Regions from separate parts of the Thioalkalivibrio sp. AKL10 genome, predicted to be linked through region 2. Evidence: riboswitches for the same ligand, from Rfam matches in the RefSeq annotation. Region 2 holds a riboswitch; the other holds the start of a gene.

Region 1 (3,407 bases), on a different contig from region 2:
GCGATAAGCCACCACGCCCGGCGCGCCAGCCACCAGGAACCAGAAGATCGTGGCGAACAGTGCGTCGTTGCCGTTTTCCAGCACCGACTCGATGGTCGCGCCACTCACCCCACGCTCGTCCAGGGCCGCCGTGTCGCGACTGACCAGCATGCCGACGCCGGTGCGCGCGCCACACAGGTCATCCTTATCCAGGGCCTCGGCCACCACCTCCGCATGCTCGTCCAGGCTGCGCCAGCCAATCGCCAGCGTCAGGATCGCCAGCGTCAGAAGCCAGCCCCAGGCCAACGAGGTGCCCAGTGCGGCCAGCACCACCCAGGGCAGGACCAGCGCCGCGAGAAGGAGCGCTCCGCGTACACGACTCGGCGCATGCCAGCGGGATTCGGCCCAGGCCGCGAGCTGGCCGAATCCGGCCAGCGGATGGAACCGCCGTGGGTCGCCCAACAGTCGGTCCAGGATCAGGGCGCCGATCAGGATCAGAAAGGTACTCATGTGTTGCCACCCCCGGATGGCCCATCCGGACGCGCGGCGGATTCCCGCACAACCGTGGGCAAGCCCAGCTCGCACGGCGCACCCCAGCGATCCTGGAACACCAGGTCTTCCAGCGGTCGCCGGCTGTCCCAGCCTGCGGTCTCCAGCATCGGCCGGTCATAGAAGCGCTCCACATGCCCCAGGCACAGCACCGCGATCGGGTACCCGCCTTCGGGCATGTCCAGCCGATTGGCCAGCCAGTCCGGATCGAACAGGGAGACCCAGCCCATGCCCAGGCCCTCGGCGCGGGCGGCCAGCCACAGGTTCTGGATCGCACAGGCGGCGGAACAGAGGTCCATCTCGGGGAGCGTCCGCCGGCCGAGCACGTAGCGCTCGCGGCCATCGGTCAGGGCCACGACCAGTAACTCGCCCGCCTCGCGGATGCCCTCCAGCTTCAAGCGATGCACCTCCGCCGCGCGCTCGCCACAGGCCTCGGCGGTGCGCGCCTGTTCATCCGCCGCGTGGGCGTGGAGCGCTTCGCGCACCGCCGGGTCGGTAATGCGCAGGAAGCGCCAGGGCTGCATATAGCCCACGCTCGGCGCGCGATGCGCCGCCTCGAGCAGCCGCCGCAACACCGCTGGATCGACCGGGTCCGGCCGAAAATGGCGCATATCCCGGCGTTCCGCGATCACGCGATAGACGGCCGCAAGCTCATCTTGGGAAAATCCCGAACCCCCGGCATCAGCGCCCGGGCAGGAAGGGTTCTCATTGGCGGGTAACTCGGACTGCATCGGCTTACCGTCAGGGGGACACGACGCGGATGCAGAAGGATCGGGGTGTGGCCACAGGGGCCCGCACGTACCGACCCTCGCCCACCGCGCGGTCGCAGAAACATCGTCCAGGCCGGTCTCCGGGCTCGCGAGGCCCCGGCAACCCGGGGCGGCAAGTCGCCTTCCCGGGCCGCGTTCGGCCCAGTGGCTTTCGACTTGTCGAGGTCCGAGCGGCCTGCGGAAGCACCCCTCGAACCCACTCGCTTACCGTTGCGGGGGCAGCGTCGGAATGGGGCTGCGGAGGATCTCGCGCCTGCACCGACTTCCCGTTTAACCCGCGCGATCAGTCGCCCGGGCACCTGGTAGCAAGCCGCCAATCATACGCGGCAAGCCCACTGCCGACCAATTGACGCTCCGAGGCGTCCCAGGCTTGCTGCTATGATGCCCCGCTAGTCCAGCGCCAGGTGGCGGCTCCCCAGCCGGCTCGAAGGCGCTTGAACAACCAATCCAATGCGACTGTAAAATCATGCAATTTTGGACTTCCCGAACTCCACTGCTCGCTTGCCTCCTGGGCCTGCTCTCAACCCCGCTGATCGCAATGGCGGACTCAATCACGGTCACCGACGACGATGACCGCGAGGTCCATCTGGAGCAGCCTGCCGAGCGCATCGTCAGCCTGGCGCCGCACATCACCGAGGTGCTGTTTGCCGTGGGTGCGGGGGACCGCATCGTGGGCGCAACGCAGTACAGCGATTATCCACCCGAGGCGGAGGCCATCCCGCGGATTGGCGGCTACAGCCGGATTGACCTGGAACGGGTACTGGAAAGAGACCCCGATCTGGTGATCGCGTGGAAGAGCGGCAACTCCGCCTCCCAGGTCGAACGCCTGCGCGAACTGGGACTGCCGGTGTACGTATCGGAACCACGCAGCTTCGAGGGTGTGGCCTCGAGCATGCGGCGCATGGCCACGCTCGCCGGCACGCATGACCAGGGCGAGGCCGCGGCAGAGGACTTCCTGGGCCGAATGGACGCGCTCCGCGCCACGTACGGCGACCGGGACCCGATTCGCGTGTTCTATCAGGTGTGGGAGCAACCGTTGATGACGGTCAATGACGACCACCTGATCGCCGAGGCCATCGCCGTCTGTGGCGGCGTGAACGTGTTCGGCAATCTCGACCGCCTGGTGCCACGCATTGGCCGCGAAGCCGTACTGGATGCCGACCCCGAGGTCATCATCGGCGGCGGCATGGGCGAGGACCGCCCCGACTGGGTGGTCGCCTGGGGCCAATGGGAGGATATGACCGCGGTCCAGCGCGACAATCTGTTCTTCATTCCCCCTTCGCTCCTGCAACGCCATACCGGACGCATCGCGGAAGGCACCGCCCTGATGTGCGAAGAACTCGAACGCGCACGCGCACGCCGTCCCGCCCCATGACCATGACGGTCCGCCTCACAGTCTCTCGGAAAGGATATCGCGGGACACCAATGAAGGAGCGTTGTACGTGCGCTGAAGGCAGCGCTCCCGCCGTTCCGGCAACCTACCGCTTCGCCCGCCTGGAGCGGAGGGCTACCGCTTGACCCGTTCGTTCCTCCTGGCCCTGGGCGTGCTGTTGCCCGCGTCTGTGCTCTCCGTTCTGGTGGCACTGGCCTACGGCAGCGTGCAGATTCCGTTCCCTGACCTGCTGAGTGTCTTCTTCGGCGAGGCCTCGCGACTGCACAGCACCCTGGTGCTGGATCTGCGCCTGCCGCGCGCGCTGGCCGCGTTCGCCGCCGGCGGGCTGCTGGGCCTGGCCGGAGCGCTGATGCAGGTCCTGCTACGCAATCCACTGGCCGATCCCTACGTGCTGGGGCTCTCCGGCGGCGCCTCGGTGGGCGCCTTGCTGGCGATGCTAGCGGGGCTGTCCATGTTCTCGGTCTCGGCCGCGGCCTTCGTGGGCGCCCTGCTGTCCACCATTCTGGTGTTCGGCCTGGCCCACGGCACGGGCAGCTGGACCCCGACCCGCCTGCTGCTGACCGGTGTCGTGGTGGCCGCCGGCTGGGGCGCGATGATCAGTTTCATCCTCGCGGTCAGCCCCACCGCGGAGCTCCCGGGCATGCTGTACTGGCTGATGGGCGACGTCTCCCATGCCCGCAACCCCTACCCGGCCTGGGGCGTACTCGTGGTCGTCG
Region 2 (3,407 bases):
TCTCCGACCACAAGCGCCACTTCGGAGGCGGTCAGACGGAAGGCGAAATCGAACTGGAACCAGGCACCCACACCCTGCAATTGCTCTTCATGGACTACCGCCACCTCAGCTTCGACCCGCCAGTGACCTCCGACAAGATCACCATCACCGTCGAATAGGCGACACAAAAAAGCCCCCTCCGGACCCGGAGGGGGCTTGTCATCGCCAGTGGCGACCGGTCGCTTATGGCAGTGACGGGATCTCGAACTGCGGCATGTCACCGGTCAGCGCGTGCATGAAGGCCTCCAGGTCCGCGACTTCATCGTCGCTAAACTCCATGCCCAGCATCTCCTGCCCCATGATGCGGATCGCCTCGTCCAGCGTGGCGGTCTCGCCGTTGTTCATGTAGGGGTAGGTCAGGGCCACGTTGCGCAGGGTCGGGGTCTTGAAGGCAAAGCGATCACTCTCCTCCCCGGTCACCAGGTAACGGCCCTCGTCTTCCGAGCCCGGCACCTGGATGCGATGGAAGTGGCTGTCGGTCAGTGCCGGGCCACGGTGGCAGGCGACGCAGCCGTTATCCGCGAACAGCTTCATGCCGCGCATCTGCTGCTCGCTCATCGCGCCCTCGTCCCCGACCAGCCAGCGATCCAGCGGCGAGTTCGGGGTGTTCAGCGTGCGCTGGAAGGTCGCCAGCGCATGGGCCACGTGATCGGCATTGATCACGTTGTCACCGTCATAGTCCGGATAGGCGGCCTCGAACTTCTCCTGGTACTCGTTGAACTCTTCCAGACGCTCGATTGCGTCCTCCAATGGCATCGCCATCTCGATCGCGTCCTGGATCGGACCCAGCGCCTGGCCTTCCAGGTCGTCCTCGCGACCGTCCCAGAACTGTGCCGTGAAGAAGCCGGAGTTCAGCACCGTCGGGGTGTTGCGCTCGCCGACCTGGCCGTCATGACCCACCGCACGCGGGATACGATCCGCCCAGCCCAGCGCCGGGTTGTGGCAGGTCGCGCAGGAGATCACGCCCGAACTGGAGATGCGCGGCTCGAAGAACAGCATCTTGCCCAGTTCGATCTTCTCCTTCGTCATCGAGTTGTCCGCCGGGATCGGCGGCAGCGCCGGCAGCGGCTCGAACACATCCCGGTACTGCGAGTAGTCGGTATCCGCCACGGCGGGCGCGGCCACGCCCAGCGCCAGGGCGGTGCAGGCCGAAAAGATGGCGCTACGAAGATAAGAACGTCGAATCATGGCGCGTCTCCCTGAGATTGGATCGGTGTCGGCGAAGACCGATATAGACTCGGTCCAAATCACCTGAATCCCACCCTATCGACCCGGTATTCGATCGACCAGCGAAATCAGCCCGCCCGTTGATCCAGATCAATCATTGCGGTTGGTCGCTCATCAAACGCGCCTCTTGCCGGCCTGTTTGCACACCAGTACCCTTCGCCCCGCCTCCAGGTGCCCTGGCGTTCCATCGCCGGGGATAATCGGGAAGCCGGTGCGCGAACTGCCGTTCGCAATGCCGGCACTGCCCCCGCAACGGTAGGTGAAGACAACGGATCGACAACCACTGCGCCGCAATTCGGCGTGGGAAGGCGATCCGCCCGGGCACCCCCGCCCGCTTCACGAGTCCGGAGACCGGCCAGGAGGAAACCTGACGCTGCGGCGGGCAAGCGGTCGGGTCGGGCTCGCTGTGTCTATAGTCCCCGACCTCCCCTGGCCCACCCAGCGTCATTCCATCCACGGCGCACGGGGTGTGCGTCCCAGGGAGAATGACTTTGAACAAACCGACCCGACGACCCGGCCGGCCGCCACTCCTGGCTCCGGCCCCGACCCTTCTCGGCCTGTTGATCGCCAGTGGCGGGGCTTCCCCCCTCCAGGCACAGTTCGAATTCGGAAGCGAAGCCGACGACTTCGCCATCACCCTGGACCCGCTCATCCAGGGCCGCTACGCCATCGAGCGGGGCGACGAGGGAACCACCACCGAATTCGACTTTCGCCGCGCCTGGCTGGATACGACGGGCACCCTCTTCCACCCCGATCTTAGTTTTCGCCTGCAGCCCGACTTCAGCAGCGGCGAGCTCTCGATGCGCGATGTCTGGCTCCAATACGCGCTGACCGAGTCCCTCGACCTGCGCGCCGGCCAGTTCACCGTGCCCTTCGGTCTGCCGCGGGACATCGGCGGCCCCAACCGGCTGTTCACCGAGTTGAGCATCGCGGGGAATCAGTTCGAGGTCCCGGCCGGACGCGATACCGGCGTCACCCTACTGGGGGGCGACGGCGACGACCGGGCCTGGGCCATCGGCGTGTTTGACGGTCGCGGCCGCCTTGACCAGCGGGATGACCGACCGTCCACCTCCGGCCACCTGTTCAGCGCTCGGGGGGCCTGGGCACCGGTAGGTACCCTTCCGCGCGACAACACGACCGTCGGCAAGCCGGTCGAGCATACGGTGGCCCACGGCGTCGGCCTGCAGGCGGCGAACCGCAATCACCTGCGCGACTGGACTCGCGGACGGGAGAACCAGGTAAATCAGCAACGCGCCGACTGGGTCACCGCAACGGCCGACAGCGTCGTCAAGTTTGCCCGCACCGCCATTTCAGTCGCCGCCTTCCGCCGCGACGTATCGCCCGATCACGGTCCCTCCTACCACGACCTGGGCGCCGAACTCGAGCTGGCCCAGGCACTGCCCTGGGAGGGGCTAGAGGTCGCCGCGCGCCACGCTGTGCTGCGCCACGACGCCGGCGACGACCTCGGCACCGACGAGCGCTGGCAGCGCGAATGGGGCGCCGGCCTCAACTGGTATCACCGCGGCCAGCGACAAAAGACCCAATTGATGTGGCTGGACCGCGACGCTGGCACTTCAGACTGGGAGCTGCACTTGCAGCACCAGTTCCGCTTCTGAAACCGGAAAGGAGATCCGACATGACTAGAACCACCTTCACACCGGCCCTCCGGGTCACCGGCCTTGTCCTGATCCTGCTCGCCGCCACCGTCGCCCATGCCGGCGAGGTGACGCTTCCGATGCCCGGGCCCTGGGGTGACGACTACAGCGAGACCCTGGACGACCCGGACACAGTGGACGCCACCGAGGCCTTCCAGCGCTTCCGTCAGCAGAGCATGCAGGGCACATCCGCCACCTACCGCAGCATCGAGCAGATCCTGCGTTATGGCGCACCATTCGCCGGACGTCTGCCCGATCTGGCCGAGGAACTGGCGCGCCGCGCCGACGACATCGAAACCTGGTTCGCACGCGAGACACCCGCGCGGCACGGCGAACCCGGAGCCCTGCCCGCGGCCTGGGAAGACCCGGACTTCGCCGAGTACAAGGCCGCCTACCGCGAGGCCGCCCAACAACTACAGCGCAAGGTGGAGTCGGCCGAGGACCTGGGGAACGAAGACTTCCAGCTTCGCGCCACCGAGGCCCTGA

Evidence for each region. Region 2 has a riboswitch for cobalamin ahead of G333_RS0109805 (porin). Riboswitches for the same ligand answer to the same signal wherever they lie in the genome.
Region 1: another riboswitch for cobalamin. It lies ahead of bluB (5,6-dimethylbenzimidazole synthase); the one in region 2 lies ahead of G333_RS0109805 (porin).

Annotation. Positions count from the first base shown of each region.
Region 1 covers NZ_KB907143.1:455,941-459,347, reverse strand. The annotation lists gene cbiB (adenosylcobinamide-phosphate synthase CbiB) at 1-489, opposite strand, end outside; gene bluB (5,6-dimethylbenzimidazole synthase) at 486-1,259, opposite strand; cobalamin riboswitch at 1,352-1,616, opposite strand; gene G333_RS0107975 (cobalamin-binding protein) at 1,837-2,673, shown strand; gene G333_RS0107970 (iron ABC transporter permease) at 2,813-3,407, shown strand, end outside.
Region 2 covers NZ_KB907144.1:236,062-239,468, forward strand. The annotation lists gene G333_RS0109795 (DUF4399 domain-containing protein) at 1-158, shown strand, start outside; gene G333_RS0109800 (cytochrome-c peroxidase) at 223-1,227, opposite strand; cobalamin riboswitch at 1,419-1,641, shown strand; gene G333_RS0109805 (porin) at 1,752-2,882, shown strand; gene G333_RS0109810 (cytochrome c) at 2,903-3,407, shown strand, end outside.